DNA from 2 places in the Spongisporangium articulatum genome. Region 2 is predicted to be linked to the other one. Evidence: predicted binding sites of a transcription regulator. Region 2 holds the regulator's gene; the other holds the start of a gene.
What was found. The regulator LexA, encoded in region 2, represses DNA repair genes until DNA is damaged. The targets are predictions, from matches to a motif close to TCGAACANNTGTTCGA.
Positions count from the first base shown of each region.

Region 1 (8,485 bases), on a different contig from region 2:
GGTCAGCTTCGGTGAGGCGCGGCGGATCGCCGACGAGATCGGTTACCCCGTGCTGGCCCGGCCCTCGTACGTGCTCGGCGGGCGCGGCATGGAGATCGTCTACGACGAGGCGCAGCTGGCCGACTACCTGTCCCGCTCGACCGAGATCGGGCCCGATCGGCCGGTTCTCATCGACCGGTTCCTGGACGACGCGATCGAGATCGACGTCGACGCCCTGTTCGACGGCGAGGAGATGTACCTCGGCGGGATCATGGAGCACATCGAGGAGGCCGGTATCCACTCCGGCGACTCCTCGTGCGTGCTGCCGCCCGTGACGCTCGGCGCGGGGGAGCTGGAGCGGATCCGGACGTCGACCGAGGCGATCGCCCGCGGGGTCGGGGTGCGCGGGCTGCTGAACGTCCAGTTCGCTCTCGCCGCAGGCGTTCTCTACGTCCTGGAGGCCAACCCCCGGGCGTCGCGGACCGCACCGTTCGTGTCCAAGGCGACCGCCGTGCCGCTGGCCAAGGCGTGCGCCCGGATCATGCTCGGGGCCACCGTCGCGCAGCTGCGCGCCGAGGGGCTGCTGCCGGCCGACGGCGACGGCGGGCGGATGCCGCTCGAGGCGCCGGTGTCGGTCAAGGAGGCCGTGCTGCCCTTCAAGCGGTTCCGGACGCCGCAGGGTTCGGTGGTCGACTCGCTGCTCGGACCCGAGATGCGGTCCACCGGTGAGGTGATGGGCATCGACGCCGACTTCCCGCACGCCTTCGCCAAGTCGCAGGCCGCCGCCTACGGCGGGTTGCCCGACGCGGGGCGGGTCTTCGTCTCCGTGGCCGACGGGGACAAGCGCTCGATCGTGTTCCCGGTGCAGCGGCTGACCCAGCTCGGGTTCGAGATCCTGGCCACCGAGGGAACGGCAGAGGTATTGCGCCGCAACGGGATCGGGTCGACGGTGGTGCGCAAGCTCGGCGCCGGCCAGGGGCCGGACGGCGAACCGACAATCGTCGACCGGATCGCCGCCGGCGAGATCGACATGGTGGTCAACACGCCGTCCGGGCCCGCCGCCCGGGCCGACGGCTACGAGATCCGCGCGGCCACCACGGCGGTCGACCGGCCGATGATCACCACCGTGCAGCAGTTCGCCGCGGCGGTCCAGGCGATCGAGGCGGCCCGCAACGAGGAGGTCAAGGTGGCGTCGTTGCAGGAGCACGCGGCCACCCTGCGGGCCCTGCGGGGCGAGGCGTGAGCCTCACGTTCGGGGCGCGCCTGAGCGAGCTCACGGCGTCCCGGGGGCCGCTGTGCGTGGGCATCGACCCGCACCCGGGCCTGCTGGCCGCGTGGGGCCTGCCGGACGACGTGAGCGGGCTGGAGCGGTTCGCCCTGACCTGCGTCGAGGCCCTGGCCGGCTCGGTCGCGGTGGTGAAGCCGCAGGCGGCGTTCTTCGAGCGGTTCGGTTCTCGTGGGATCGCCGTGCTGGAAAGGGTTCTCGCGGATCTGAGATCCGGCGGTGCCCTGTCGGTCGTCGACGCCAAGCGCGGGGACATCGGCTCGACGATGGCCGCCTACGCCGACGCCTATGCGGGGGAGGGCTCGCCCCTGGCCGGGGACGCCGTGACCGCCTCCCCGTTCCTCGGGTTCGGGTCGCTGAGCCCCCTGCTCGACCTGGCCGCGAAGACCGGGCGCGGGGTGTTCGTGTTGGCCCTGACGTCCAATCCCGAGGGCGGGTCGGTGCAGCTCGCCCGCGGGGCGGACGGGCGCACGGTGGGCCAGGCGGTGGTGGACGACGTCGCGGCCCGCAACGCCGGTGCCGCGCCGCTCGGGTCGGTCGGCGTGGTGATCGGGGCCACCGTCACCGGCGAGGCCCGCTCCGTGGACCTGGGCGCGCTCAACGGCCCGATCCTGGCGCCCGGGATCGGCGCCCAGGGTGCGACCGCCGCCGACCTGCGCGAGGTGTTCGGCGCCGCCCTGCCGCACGTGCTGCCCAACAGCAGCCGTGAGGTCCTGGCCGCGGGCCCCGACGTCCGGGCCCTGCGCGATGCGGCCCTGCGCACGGTCGACTCGGTGCGCGCGGTCCTGGCCTGAGCCCGACGTCAGGTCGCCGATGGCCTGGTCGAGAATGCTCACCCCGAGGTCGATCTCGTCCTCGGTCGTGCGCCCGGCGCTGTAGGTGGCGCCGGCGGCGGCCGCCGTCATGCCGTGCCCCGAGCGGGCGAAGGAGCCCCGCCGACTCCCACAGCTGCGCGTCGTCCATGCGACGACGGGACGGACGCGGACGGTTCCGCGGAACCGCGACTGTCGGACCCCGGGGTTAGGTTCGAACAAATGTTCGCCGATCGCGCGGGGGCGTGGCCATGCACCAGTTGAGTCAGCAGGAGAACCGGCCGGGCCGGGTCGTCGTCACGGCGTCGCCGGAGCAGGTGCCCATCGCCGAGGTGGAGACGCAGCTGTGCACGTTGGCGGGGCAGATCGCGGCCGCCACGGCCCGGTTCCTCGAACTGCTGGCCGAGTTCGACCGGCGCCGGGGGTGGCAACTGCCGGGGGTCGTCTCGTGCGTCCACTGGCTGACGTGGCGTTGCGCGCTGGACGAGCGCACGGCTCGGGAGTACCTGCGGGTCGCCCGGGCCGTGCACGGCGACGGTGGGGAGCCGGTCCTGCCGAGCGTGCGGGAGAACTTCGCCGCTGGTCGACTCTCGTACTCGAAGGTCCGGGCCATCACCCGCGTGGCCACGCCATTGAGCGAGGGGGAGCTGGTCGACGCCGCCCTGCACTCGACGGCCGCCCAGGTCGAGCGGCTCGCCCGCGGCCTGCGGAAGGTCGCCGTCCTCGACCGTGACGTCGCCCAGGGAAGGGCCGGCGAGGCGGCGGTCATCGGGAACCCCGGCGTGCGCGTCCCGGCGCCGCGGGAGTCGGGCCCGTCGCTGCAGTGGCGGTGGAACGACGAGGGCGAGCTGGTGGTGTGGGGCCGCCTCGACGCGGCCGGCGGAGCGGCGTTCCTGGCCGCGACCGCGCGGGCCCAGGCCGAGCTGCTGCACGTCGCGGGCGACGGTTCCGCGGAACCGTCACCGCCCGCGGCGTCGGTCTCCGAGCTGACCGGAAGAGCCCCGGCCGACCTCGCCCCGGCCGTCGTCGCGATGGCCGAGACCGTGCTCGCCGCACCGGAGGCCCCGCGCTTCGCGCCGGCCGCGCAGGTCGTCGTCCTGGCCCCTCTGGACGAGCTCCGGACCGCACTCACCGACCGCGAGGTGCGTCAGGAACCGATGGTCGGCGGCGACCGACCGGCGTCGCCGTCCGCGCTGCCCCGGCCCACGCCTGACCCGGCCCGGTTCTGCGACGGGCCGCCCGTCGGACCTGCGCTCCTGCGGCAGCTGATCGACGACGGCGCGCTGCGGACGGCGGTGCTGGCCGGCGACGGCCGGACGCTGGATCTGGGCCGCTCCCGTCGGCGTCCGACGTCGCGACAACTGGCGGTGCTCTGGACCCGGGACGGCGGATGCCGGGCTCCGGGGTGCCGACGGGACCGCTTCCTGCACGCCCACCACGTGGTCCACTGGGGGCGCGGCGGGGGGACGACCGTGGACAACCTCGTCCTGCTCTGCGGCGAGCATCACAGGCTGCTGCACGAAGGTGCCTTCACGATCCTGGCGCAGGGACGGCAACGGTTCGCCTTCGCATGGCCGGACGGCACGGCCTGGGAACCGGCGCCACCCCTGAGCGGGGACCTGGCCGATGTTCCCCGGCAGTACGCGCACGTCGGCAGTGACGCGGTGACCGGTCGCTGGGACGGTGCCCCGCTCAGCGAGGCCGCGGTCGCGGATTTCCTGGCGCGCTGGTATGACGACCGGCAGATGTGGTGAAGCACGTGTCTACGAGCCGACTTCACGGGACCCCGCGTTGCTGGACCGTACGCAGAGTCGCTAGGTTCGCCATCGGGGAGTGCAGCTCATGGGATCTTCCATGCGGCTCGCCCCGCAACCACCGTTGAGAGCAGCACGAGTTGACCGAGGTGACCGAAGTGGCTCTGCCCCCCCTGACCCCCGAGCAGCGCGCCGCCGCCCTGCAGAAGGCGGCCGAAGCTCGGCGGGCCCGCGCCGAGATCAAGAACAAGCTCAAGTACTCCCAGGGTTCCCTCGGCGATGTCATCAAGGAGGGTCAGGACAACGAGGTGATCGGCAAGATGAAGGTCTCCGCGCTCCTGGAGGCCCTCCCGGGCGTCGGCAAGGTCCGGGCCCGGCAGATCATGGAGGAGATCGGCATCTCCGAGTCCCGCCGCGTGCGGGGCCTCGGGTCCAACCAGATCGCCGCCCTGGTCGACCGGTTCGCCCGCTGAGCCTGGTCCGACGAGACAACCGCTGAGCCGAGGCAATGGTCGGAGAGGGGGTTCCCGTGCCGTCGCAGGGCACCCCTCGTGAGCACGGTCGGGTCGCTGGCACCAGCAGCCGCCTGACCGTGCTCGCCGGTCCGACCGCCGTCGGCAAGGGCACCGTCGCCGCCGACATCCGCACCCGGTACCCCCAGGTCTGGCTCTCCGTCTCGGCCACCACCCGCAGTCCCCGGCCCGGTGAGGTCGAGGGCGTGCACTACCACTTCGTCGACGAGGCCGAGTTCGACCGCATGGTCGAGGCCGGTGAGCTCCTGGAGTGGGCTCAGGTCCACGGCCGGCACCGCTACGGCACGCCGCGCGGGCCCGTCGAACAGGCCCTGCGCGAGGGCCGCCCCGCCCTGCTGGAGATCGACCTCCAGGGGGCCCGGCAGGTCCGGCAGAACATGCCGGGCGCGTTCTTCGTGTTCCTCAAGCCGCCGAGCATCGAGGAACTGGTCCGCCGGCTCGTCGGCCGCGGCACCGAGGACAGCGAGGAGCGGGCCCGCCGGCTGCGCACCGCCGAGGTCGAAATGGCCGCCGAGTCCGAGTTCGACGTGTCCATCGTGAACGTCGATGTGCACCAGGCGACCGATGAGCTCGTATCATGGATGGGTGTGCCGTCACCGGCACCCGTCGGCGAGAGCTGACGAAACCGAAGAAACACCACAATCGTCTGGAGTTCTGTTGCCCGGAACCGTCGCCCAGCCCGAGGGGATCACCAACCCCCCGATCGACGACCTGCTCTCGACCGTCGACTCGAAGTACGCCCTGGTGATCTTCGCCTCGAAGCGCGCCCGGCAGATCAACGCCTACTACTCGCAGCTCGGTGAGGGCCTGCTCGAGTACGTCGGCCCGCTCGTGGAGACCCACGTGCAGGAGAAGCCGCTGTCCGTCGCCATGCGCGAGATCAACGAGGGCCTCCTCGTCGCCCAGCCGACCGAGTAGTACCCGGTAGCGGGCCTGCCGTGACGCAGCGGCTGAACGTCGTCCTCGGGGTCGGCGGGGGGATCGCCGCCTACAAGGCGGCCCTCCTGCTGCGCCTGTTCACCGAGGCCGGGCACGACGTGCACGTCGTGCCGACCGACTCCGCGCTGCGGTTCGTCGGGGCTCCGACGTGGGAGGCCCTCTCCGGTCACCCGGTGAGCACCACGGTGTGGGACGACGTCCCGCGGGTCCCGCACGTGCTGCTCGGCAAGCACGCCGACCTCGTGGTCGTCGCGCCGGCGACGGCCGACCTGCTGGCCCGGGCTGCCGCCGGGTTGGCGTCGGACCTGCTCGGCAACGTACTGCTCACGGCCACCTGTCCGGTGCTGCTGGCCCCGGCCATGCACACCGAGATGTGGCAGAACCTCGCCACCGTCGCCAACGTCGCCACCCTGCGGGCCCGGGGCCTGCACGTGCTCGACCCGGCGAGCGGGCGGCTGACGGGCACCGACACGGGCCCGGGCCGGCTGCCCGAACCCGAGGAGATCTACGCCGCTGCCCTGGATCTCGTCGCCCCGGTCGTAGCGAGCGAGCCGTCGACGGCCCAGGATCTGGCCGGACGACGGGTGCTGGTCACCGCGGGCGGCACCCGTGAGCCGTTGGACCCGGTGCGATACCTGGGGAACCGGTCGAGCGGGCGGCAGGGCGTCGCGCTCGCCGAGGCCGCCGCCGCACGCGGGGCGCGCGTCACGCTGGTCGCCGGGGCGGTCGAGGTCCCCCTGCCCGAGTCGGTGACCGTGGTCAGGGTGGAGTCCGCGCTGCAGATGCGGGACGCCGTCCTCGCCGCCGCCCCCGAGCACGACGTCGTCGTGATGGCCGCCGCCGTCGCCGACTTCCGGCCCGCCGCGGTCGCCGACCACAAGATCAAGAAGACCGAGGGCAGTGACGAGGCCCCCGTCGTCCGTCTGGTCCGCAACCCCGACATCCTCGTCGAGGTCGTCGAGAACCGCGGTGCGGGCCGCGCGCCCGCGGGTCAGGTCGTCGTCGGGTTCGCCGCCGAGACCGGCGACGCCGACTCCTCCGTGCTCGACCACGCCCGGGCCAAGCTGGCCCGTAAGGGCTGCGACCTGCTGGTCGTGAACGACGTGTCCGCGGGCAAGGTGTTCGGTCGCGACGACACGGAGGTCGTCCTGCTGCGTGCGGACCGTGCGGACCGTGCGGACTCGGTGGGGGTGGCCGTCCCGGCGGGTTCCAAGACCAAGGTCGCGGAGGCGATCTGGGACGAGGTCGTCGCCCTGATTCACGAATTGTCGACCTGATCGGTAGAGTTACCCGCAGTCAACGGATCGAACCGGGCAGCGCGCCGCCCGGAGCAATGGTTAGAGTGGCCGCGACCTGAGCCGATTCCCGAGCAGTACCCGTAGGAGCGCCGTGTCCGACCGTCTGTTCACCTCCGAGTCCGTCACCGAGGGCCACCCGGACAAGATCTGCGACCAGATCAGCGACTCCATCCTGGACGCCCTGCTCACCGCCGACCCGACGAGCCGGGTCGCGGTCGAGACGATGGTGACGACGGGTCTCGTGCACGTCGCCGGTGAGGTGACGACCGCGGGGTACGTCGACATCCCGCAGCTGGTCCGCAAGACCATCCTCGACATCGGCTACGACTCCTCGACCAAGGGCTTCGACGGCAACTCGTGCGGGGTCGAGATCTCGATCGGTGCGCAGTCGCCCGACATCGCGCAGGGTGTCGACACCGCCTACGAGGCGCGGGTCGAGGGCGACGAGGACCCGCTCGACGCGCAGGGTGCCGGTGACCAGGGCCTGATGTTCGGCTACGCGAACGACGACACCCCCGAGCTGCTGCCGCTGCCCATCTGGCTGGCCCACCGGCTGGCCGAGCGGCTGACCGAGGTCCGCAAGTCGGGCGAGGTGCCCTACCTGCGCCCGGACGGCAAGACCCAGGTGACCATCGCGTACGACGGTGACCGCGCGGTCCGGCTCGACACCGTCGTCGTGTCGTCGCAGCACGCCGCCGACATCTCGCTGGAGAACCTGCTCCAGCCCGACGTCGCAGACCACGTCATCAAGCCGGTCCTCGACCGGGTCGCCGACCTGATCGACGTCAGCGACTTCCGGCTGCTGGTGAACCCGACCGGCCGCTTCGAGATCGGCGGCCCGATGGGCGACGCCGGCCTGACCGGCCGCAAGATCATCGTCGACACCTACGGCGGGTTCGCCCGGCACGGTGGCGGCGCCTTCTCCGGTAAGGACCCGTCGAAGGTCGACCGCTCCGCCGCCTACGCGATGCGCTGGGTGGCCAAGAACGTCGTCGCGGCCGGTCTGGCCAAGCGGTGCGAGGTGCAGGTCGCGTACGCGATCGGCAAGGCGCACCCGGTCGGCCTGTACGTCGAGACGTTCGGCACCGAGACCGTCGCGCCGGAGAAGATCACCGCCGCGATCAAGGAGGTCTTCGACCTCCGCCCGGCCGCCATCATCCGCGACCTCGACCTGCTGCGCCCGATCTACAAGCAGACCGCCGCCTACGGCCATTTCGGCCGGGAGATCGCGGAGCTGACCTGGGAGCGCACCGACCGCGTCGACGCCCTGAAGTCGGCCGTCGGCGCCTGATCAGTTCTCTCACGAAGCCCCGCCGGGAGTTGTCCACAGCTCCTGAGTGGGGCTTCGTGCTGCGTCGGACCGGCCATCTAGCCTGGGCCGCATGACCGACGGGCAGCTGGAGCTGCTGCGCACCGCCACGCGCGGGCGCAAGCCGAAGCCGCCCGAGGGGCTGGCCGAGGAGCTGCCGGTCGCGCGGGTGCTGGTCGACGTCCCGCTGCCGCACCTGGACCGGCCGTTCGACTACGCGGTGCCCGCGTCGATGGCCGACGGCGCGCAGCCCGGGGCCCGGGTCCGGGTGCGGTTCGCCGGCCAGGAGGTGGACGGGTTCGTTCTCGAGCGGGCCGCGCAGAGCGAGCACGACGGCCGGCTGGCCCGGCTCGGCCGGCTGGTCTCGCCCGAGCGCGTGCTCACGCCCGCGGTGGCGGCGCTGGCCCGCGCGGTCGCCGACCGGTACGCGGGGACGCTGATCGACGTGACGCGGCTCGCGGTACCCCCGCGTCACGCACGGGTCGAGAAGGAGCCGGTGCCGGACGCCGACCCTCTGCCACCCCTCGCGCCGGGCGAGAGCACGCACTGGGGGCGGTACCCCGCGGGGCCCGCGTT
Region 1 covers NZ_JBITLV010000006.1:115,035-123,519, forward strand. Annotated here, with positions in the region: gene carB (carbamoyl-phosphate synthase large subunit) at 1-1,222, shown strand, start outside; gene pyrF (orotidine-5'-phosphate decarboxylase) at 1,219-2,058, shown strand; gene ACIB24_RS17725 (HNH endonuclease signature motif containing protein) at 2,328-3,830, shown strand; gene mihF (integration host factor, actinobacterial type) at 3,989-4,303, shown strand; gene gmk (guanylate kinase) at 4,360-4,983, shown strand; gene rpoZ (DNA-directed RNA polymerase subunit omega) at 5,021-5,281, shown strand; gene coaBC (bifunctional phosphopantothenoylcysteine decarboxylase/phosphopantothenate--cysteine ligase CoaBC) at 5,314-6,579, shown strand; gene metK (methionine adenosyltransferase) at 6,692-7,891, shown strand; gene ACIB24_RS17755 (primosomal protein N' family DNA-binding protein) at 7,983-8,485, shown strand, end outside.
Region 1: a site for LexA is predicted at 2,291-2,306, ahead of ACIB24_RS17725 (HNH endonuclease signature motif containing protein). Genes of this name have one in related genera too.

Region 2 (8,485 bases):
GAGATCGCCCGGGAACGGGCCCGCGACGTCGACGTCATCGTCACCAACCATGCGTTCGTCGCGATCGACGCCTTCGGGGGCGGGCACATCCTGCCCGAGCACGACGTCCTGGTCGTCGACGAGGCCCACGAGCTGCCCGACCGGGTCACGTCGGTGATCACCGACGAGCTGACCGCCTCGGGCGTGGAGGCCGCGGCCCGGGCGGCGCGCCGGGCCGGGCTGGCCGACACCGACTCCCTCACGCTGGCCGGCGAGACGTTCGGCGACGTGCTGGCGTCCCTGCCGGCGGGGCGGCTGGAGCAGGGCCTGCCGGAGGGGCTGCAGGCGGCCGTCGTGGCGTTGCGGGATGCCGCCCGGGCCCTGATGTCGCTGCTCGGCCAGGGCGAGAAGGACAAGGCCAAGGACTCGACCGACGGAACCGCCGACGGGGCAAGGCAACTCGCGCGCGCCGCGGTCGGTGAGGTGTTCGACGTGACCGAGCGGCTGGCCGGGGGAGCGGGGGGCCCGGGCAGCTTCGACGTGGTCTGGGTGTCGCGGTCGCGGCGCCCGTCGGGCCCGGGGGACGGCGGGGAGCGGATCGGGTTGCACGTGGCGCCCCTGTCGGTCGCCGGGTTGCTGCGGGAGCGGATCTTCTCGGACCGGTCGGTGGTGCTGACCTCGGCGACACTCTCGCTCGGGGGCTCGTTCGACTCCATGGCCGGTTCGCTGGGCCTGGCCGGTGACGAGTCGCCACCGTGGTCCGGACTCGACGTGGGCAGCCCGTTCGACTACCCGCGCCAGGCGATCCTCTACGTGGCCAAGACGCTGCCACCGCCGGGCCGCGACGGGTTGCCCGCGGCCGTGCTCGACGAGCTCGAGACCCTGATCCGGGCTGCCGGCGGGCGCACCCTCGGCCTGTTCTCCTCGCGACGGGCCGCGGAGGAGGCGGCCGACGCGTTGCGCGACCGGCTCGACGTGCCGATCCTGTGCCAGGGCGACGACACCACCGCGACGTTGGTCCGGACCTTCGCCGCGGAGCCGGAGACCTGCCTGTTCGGGACGCTGTCGTTGTGGCAGGGCGTCGACGTGCCGGGCGCCTCGTGCCAGCTGGTGGTGGTCGACCGGATCCCGTTCCCGCGGCCCGACGACCCGTTGCAGTCGGCCCGGGCCCGCGCCGTCAGCGAGGCGGGTGGCAACGGCTTCATGGCCGTCTCGGCCGTGCACGCGGCGCTCCGGCTGGCCCAGGGGGTGGGGCGCCTGGTGCGTTCGGACGACGACCGCGGGGTGGTGGCGGTGCTCGACCCGCGCCTGGCGACGGCCCGCTACGGCGGTTTCCTGCGCTCCTCGTTGCCGCCGTTCTGGTCGACGACGGACCGGGAGGTCGTGCTCGGAGCGTTGCGCAGGCTCGACGAGCGGGCCAAGGGTTCGAGCTAGGAGAGTGACACGCGGACCGCGGTGGTCAGGTCGGCGTAGGTGTGCAGCCCGTCGAGGAAGTCGTCGGGGAAGCGGACGTCGAGCGCGCGGCCCATCTCGGCCAGCAGCGCGACGGCCTGCTCGTCATCGATCATGCATTCGTACAGGTCGAGGTCGGCGGTCACGTCGTCGGGCGGGACCTGCAGCTGTCTGGCGACGACCGCGCGGACCATCAGATCCATCGTCGGATCACTCACGTGCCAATCCCTTCGGGGACTGAAGTACAGCCCTCCAGGGACTGCTGGACACCGGGACCATACCCGCAGGCTGCGCCCTGGCGGCGGAGAAGGACGCCCGGATCAGCCGTTGACCCGACGAATCGGGTCGAACTCCCCGGCTCAGGCCTGTGCGGGCACGGCGAGCCTCTGACCGACCTGGACGGCGGCCGTGGGCAGCGCGTTCAGCTCGATCAGCGCGTTCACGGTGTCGCGGCGGTCGACCCCCGGTGCCACCTCACCGGCGATCTGCCAGAGCGTCTCGCCCGGCAGCACCACGTGATAGCCGACCGGGACCTGGTGCACGTCGCTACCCGCCTGCGCGGTGCCGCTGAGCAGCAGGGCCCCCAGCACGACCGCGAGCAGCAGCCCGGTGGCCACGAGGAACCCGACGAGGCGCCGGCCACGGGCGGTCAGCCGCAGCGTGGAGGACCTCAGGGCCGGCGCCGGGACGACTGTGCCGACGGTGCCGACGGTACGGGGTGCGACGAGGGTGCTCACGGCGGCCTCCTGCTGGCTCGATCTTCGAACAACTGTCCGTCGAACGGGCGTTCGATCGAACAGGTGTATGTCTATCAGGCGGCACCGACAGAATCGAGACACGTTCGAACACGTGTTTGATTGTGTCGCGTCCGGCCCCTACGGTGATCGCGAAGACAGAGGTTGTCCGCCGGCTCACCAGGGAGGTCGTCATGACAGGTCGTGACCCGCAGGAGGAGGCCGGTGCCCAGGTGCACACGCTGCCCGACGGCCCACCCGGGGGCGACGGGCTGACGGCCCGCCAGCGGCGCGTCCTGGAGACCATCCGGTCGGCGGTCGAGCGGCGCGGCTACCCGCCGAGCATGCGGGAGATCGGCGAGGCGGTCGGCCTGACCAGCCCCAGCAGCGTCGCGCACCAGCTCACGGCCCTGGAGCGCAAGGGCTACCTGCGGCGCGACCCGAACCGGCCGCGGGCCATCGAGGTCATCCTGCCCGGCGAGTCCGGTCGCGTGGAGGTCCAGGTCGGCGAGGGCGCCGGCCTCGGGGTGGGCCTGGGTGAGGGGGCGGCCGGCGACGATCGCCCGGCACCGGCGTACGTCCCGGTCGTGGGGCGCATCGCGGCCGGTGGCCCGATCCTGGCCGAGCAGGCCGTCGACGAGGTGTTCCCGCTGCCCCGCCAGCTGGTCGGCGAGGGTGAGTTGTTCCTGCTGAAGGTGGTCGGCGACTCGATGATCGAGGCGGCGATCTGCGACGGCGACTGGGTGGCCGTGCGCCGGCAGCCCGTGGCCGAGCAGGGCGAGGTGGTCGCGGCCATGATCGACGGTGAGGCGACCGTGAAGACTTTCAAGCGGCGCGACGGTCACATCTGGCTGCTGCCGGCTAACCAGGCCTACCAGCCGATCCCCGGTGATGACGCCACGATCCTCGGCCGCGTCGTCGCCGTCATGCGCCGGGTCTGAGCGCGCGTCAGGTCCCACGCGAAGGTTCGCCGAGCGCCCGGTGCCCCGTCCGCGGGGGCCGGGCGTTCGTCGTCCCGCCCGTCCAGGGGGCGAACGGATGAGCCCCGAACTCATCACGGCGGGTAGAGTTTTGGTTGCGCAAAGTCACGAAGCCGTCGTGACCAGCGGCGGTCCCGCAGGCCGGCCCGGATTCCTCGCGACTTCCGAGCGACGCGGGCGTGGCAGGGTTGCGCCTCCTGGGGTTGAGGCTTAACGTCTACCCCCAGATGTTGTAGTTACACCGATGTGTTTCACCCAGATGTAGTCGCTCTTCCGCCTCGTACGTGGAAGGGGTCGGGGCGCCCGGGTGTTCTACGGAGTGCGACTGCGATACAGGTCGGGATCGCTGAGGAGGGTCGAGATGAACTGCCCGTTCTGCCGTCACGGTGACTCCCGGGTCGTCGATTCCCGCAGCACCGACGACGGCACCGCCATCCGGCGGCGCCGCCAGTGCCCGGAGTGCGGCCGCCGGTTCAGCACGGTCGAGACGGCCAGCCTCACCGTCGTGAAGCGTTCCGGGGCGAGCGAGCCGTTCAGTCGCTCGAAGATCATCACGGGCGTCCGCAAGGCCTGCCAGGGCCGCCCGGTGAGCGAGGACGACCTGGCCCACCTCGCCCAGCGCGTGGAGGAGACCATCCGCAGCACCGGGTGCGCCGAGATCGACGCGCACGAGGTGGGGCTGACCATCCTGGCTCCGCTGCGGGAGCTCGACGAGGTGGCGTACCTGCGGTTCGCCAGCGTCTACCAGGCGTTCGACAACCTCGAGGACTTCGAGTCGGCGATCACGCTGCTGCGGGCCGAACGCGAGCCCACGGGTGTGGAGCCACCCACATGAACCACCGCCGGCGGCGGGGCTGGGGAAGGTTTCGTCGCCGGCGGTCACCAAGCAACTCATACGTCCACTCGCACGATAAGGGGAATTCCAGCATGACGGAGACGGCTTCCGGCCGACCCGCGCATGACGCGCGACAGGGTTCCGAGCACGGCGACGCACCCCGGGTCCAGACCACCGGCCTGACCATCGACCGCGTGTACACCACCGAGGGGGTCCACCCCTACGACGAGGTGACGTGGGAGCGGCGGGACGTCGTCCAGACCAACTGGAAGTCCGGCGAGACGATCTTCGAGCAGAAGAACGTCGAGTTCCCGGAGTTCTGGTCGGTCAACGCCTCGACGATCGTCACCACCAAGTACTTCCGGGGGGCGGTCGGTACCGACGCGCGAGAGTGGAGCCTCCGTCAGCTGATCGACCGGGTCGTCCTGACCTACGTGAAGGCCGGCCGCGAGAACGGCTACTTCGCCTCGCCGGCCGACGCCGAGGTCTTCGAGCACGAGCTGACCTGGATGCTGCTGCACCAGGTGTTCAGCTTCAACTCCCCGGTCTGGTTCAACGTGGGAACCGCCTCCCCGCAGCAGGTCTCGGCGTGCTTCATCCTGTCGGTCGACGACTCGATGGACTCGATCCTGAACTGGTACAAGGAGGAGGGCTTCATCTTCAAGGGCGGCTCCGGGGCCGGCCTGAACCTCTCCCGCATCCGTTCCTCGAAGGAGCTGCTGGCCAGCGGCGGCACCGCATCCGGGCCGGTCTCCTTCATGCGCGGGGCCGACGCCTCCGCGGGGACGATCAAGTCCGGTGGCGCCACCCGGCGGGCGGCCAAGATGGTCGTGCTCGACGTGGACCACCCGGACATCGAGGAGTTCATCGAGACGAAGGCGCGCGAGGAGGACAAGATCCGCGCGCTGCGCGACGCCGGGTTCGACATGGACCTGGGCGGCCGCGACATCGTCTCGGTGCAGTACCAGAACGCGAACAACTCGGTCCGCGTGAACGACGAGTTCATGCGCGCGGTCGAGAACGGTGAGCAGTTCGGCCTGCGCGCCCGCACCACCGGTGAGGTCATCGAGACCGTCGACGCCAAGGCCCTCTTCGACAAGATGGCCCTGGCCGCGTGGGAGTGCGCCGACCCGGGCATCCAGTACGACGGCACGATCAACGACTGGCACACCACGCCGGAGTCGGGTCGCATCACCGCGAGCAACCCGTGCTCTGAGTACATGTCGCTGGACAACTCGTCCTGCAACCTGGCCAGCCTGAACCTGCTGAAGTTCCTCAAGGACGACGGCAGCTTCGACTCCGCGACGTTCGTCAAAGCCGTCGAGATCGTCATCACCGCGATGGACATCTCGATCACCTTCGCCGACTTCCCGACCGAGTCGATCACCGAGACCACGCGGGCGTTCCGCCAGCTCGGCATCGGGTACGCGAACCTCGGCGCGCTGCTGATGGCCTCGGGCCTCGGCTACGACTCCGAGGGCGGTCGGGCGCTGTCCGCGGCCATCACGTCCCTGATGACCGGTACCGCCTACCGCCGCTCGGCCGAGCTGGCCGGCGTCGTGGGCCCGTACGACGGCTACGCGCTGAACGAGACCGCGCACCGCCGGGTGATGCGCAAGCACGCGGCCGCCAACGACGCGATCCGCACGATGCACCCGATGGACGCCGACGTGCAGCGTGAGGCGACCAGGCAGTGGGAGACCGCGCTCGAGATCGGCAACGTGAACGGTTGGCGCAACGCGCAGGCCTCGCTGCTGGCCCCGACGGGCACCATCGGCTTCATGATGGACTGCGACACGACGGGTATCGAGCCCGACTTCTCGCTGGTCAAGTTCAAGAAGCTGGTCGGCGGCGGCTCGATGCAGATCGTCAACCAGACGATTCCGCGGGCGCTGCGCAAGCTCGGCTACGCCGAGGAGACCGTCGAGGCGATCGTCGAATACATCGCCGAGAAGGGCCACGTCGTGGACGCGCCCGGTCTCAAGCCGGAGCACTACGAGGTCTTCGACTGCGCGATGGGCGAGCGGGCCATCAAGCCGATGGGCCACGTCCGGATGATGGCGGCCACCCAGCCGTTCCTGTCCGGCGCGATCTCGAAGACGGTCAACCTGCCGGAGACGGCGACCGTCGAGGAGATCGGTGACGTCTACTTCCAGGGCTGGAAGCTCGGTCTGAAGGCGCTGGCCGTCTACCGGGACAACTGCAAGGTCGGCCAGCCGCTGTCCGACGGCAAGAAGGAGGACAAGGCCGAGCCGGTCGCGACCGAGAAGGTCGTCGAGACGAAGATCGAGTACCGGCCGCGGCGCACCAAGCTGCCCCGTTCGCACGCCTCGACCACGACGTCCTTCACGGTCGCCGGGGCCAAGGGCTACATGACCGCCGGGATGTACCCGAACGGTGAGCTGGGCGAGGTGTTCCTAAAGCTCGGCAAGCAGGGTTCGACCCTGGCCGGCGTGATGGACGCCTTCTCGATCGCGGTCTCGGTGGGCCTGCAGTACGGCGTGCCGCTGGAGACCTACGTCCAGAAGTTCACGAACCTGCGGTTCGAGCCGGCCGGTCTGACCGACGACCCGGACGTGCGGATGAGCGCTTCGATCATGGACTACATCTTCCGGCGCCTGGCGCTGGACCACCTGTCCTTCGAGGAGCGTTCCGCGCTGACCATCTACACGGCCGAGGAGCGGGCCCGTGAGGTGCAGACCGGCTCGTACCTGCCGCTCGAGGACGACGAGAGCGACCCGGAGACGCTGGCCCAGTCGGCGCCGTCGGGCGTGAAGCAGGCCGAGACCCGCGCGGTCGAGGCCAAGGCCAGCGAGGCTCCGACCGAGGCCGCGGCCGAGGTCGCGGACAAGACCGGTTCCGGGGCCGCCGCGGTCAAGGCCGTCCCGGTGCAGGTGCACTCCTCGGCCGAGCTGATGGAGAAGCTGCAGGGCCGCACCAACGACGCGCCGATGTGCTTCACGTGCGGCACGAAGATGCGCCCGGCCGGCAGCTGCTACGTCTGCGAGGGCTGCGGCAGCACCTCCGGCTGCAGCTGAGGTCAGCTCGCCAGCTCGGGCCAGCTAGGACGACGAACCGCCCCGGCGCCACGCAGGTGCCGGGGCGGTTCCACGTCCGGCGGGTCCGTTACGTCCCGATTCCCCAACGTCAGGTGGCCTCTGCCCATGAGTCAGATCGTCGGTGAGATCGCCCGCGTCAGCGGAGCTTTCGACCAGCCGACGCTGCGCCTGCTGCACCGTGCCGACGCCCGCGTCGTCATCGCCGTCTTCCGATCGGCGTTCCCCCGCGACGTCCGCTCGGTCCCGGCGGCCCAGCTGCACGGCATGGTCGAGACCTACACGGCGGAACTGCGTTCCGCGCAGGTGCCGAGCGTGCCCGACGGCACCGGCCGGGAGCTGTGCCTGCGCTGGATGCACGGGCAGTGGCTGGTGCGCAGCATCGAGGACGACGGCACCGAGGTGTACACGCTCACCAGCCACGCGCGCGACGCGTTGGAGCTGGTCGCCGGGCTGATGCGGGAACGCGCCCACCTGTCCGAGCACCGGGTGGCCACCATCGTCAGCGCCGCCCGCCGGTTCAACACCGAGGTCAACCCGGACCGCTGGGCCCGGCTGGAGATCCTGGACAAGGAGATCGCCCGGCTCCAGGCCGACAAGGACCGGCTGCTGGCCGGCGAGGAGGTCGCCGAGGTCTCCGACGACTACATGCTCGAGGGGTACGGCGAGCTGTTGGCCCTCGTCGCCGGCCTACCGGGCGACTTCGCCCGGGTGGAGGAGGCTTTCACGTCGTTGCGCGGTCAGATCCTGGCCTCCTTCCGGCAGGAGGAACGCCCCGCCGGCGCGGTGGTCGACGACTACCTGCGCCGGGTCGAGAACCTGACCAAGGCGACCGCCGAGGGCCGGGCCTTCGAGGGGGCGTTCACGCTGCTGCGGGACGACGAGCTGCTGGTCCAGATGACGGAGGACCTGCAAGCCCTGCTCACGCACCCGAAGGCGCAGGAGATCCTCGGCAGCGACGACCGCCGCGAGCTGCGGGGCACGGTCAGCCTGATCCGCCGCGGGATGGAGAGCGTGCTCAACCAGCGCACGCGGGTCACCCGGGCGCTGCGCGAGTACATCACCACCCACAACGTGGCCCGCGACCGTGAGCTCGACGCGACCCTGCGCCAGCTGGACGCCGAGCTGCAGGACTGGCTCGGCCGCTCCGGTCCGCGCGCGCACGTCGAACTCGCCCTGATCCCGGGGCAGATCGAGCTGGACCACCTCCGCGAACGGTTCCACAACCCGGCGGAGGAGAGGCCCGCCCCCGGGTTGCGTGACGTCAGTGCCGAACGCCCCGAGGAGGTCTCGCTGCGCGAACTGCGGGAACTGGGCGGTCCGAACCTGGGCCGGCTGCGCCACGCCGTCCGCGAGGCCCTGGAGTCGGGCACGCCGGCCGCCTCGCTGGGCGAACTGTTCGCCGGCCTCGACGACTCGTTGCGCCGTCCGGTCGAGATCCTCGGCCTG
Region 2 covers NZ_JBITLV010000003.1:310,167-318,651, reverse strand. Annotated here, with positions in the region: gene ACIB24_RS11095 (ATP-dependent DNA helicase) at 1-1,413, shown strand, start outside; gene ACIB24_RS11090 (acyl carrier protein) at 1,410-1,649, opposite strand; gene ACIB24_RS11085 (LysM peptidoglycan-binding domain-containing protein) at 1,791-2,168, opposite strand; gene lexA (transcriptional repressor LexA) at 2,360-3,106, shown strand; gene nrdR (transcriptional regulator NrdR) at 3,507-3,980, shown strand; gene ACIB24_RS11070 (vitamin B12-dependent ribonucleotide reductase) at 4,073-7,018, shown strand; gene ACIB24_RS11065 (DUF3375 domain-containing protein) at 7,145-8,485, shown strand, end outside.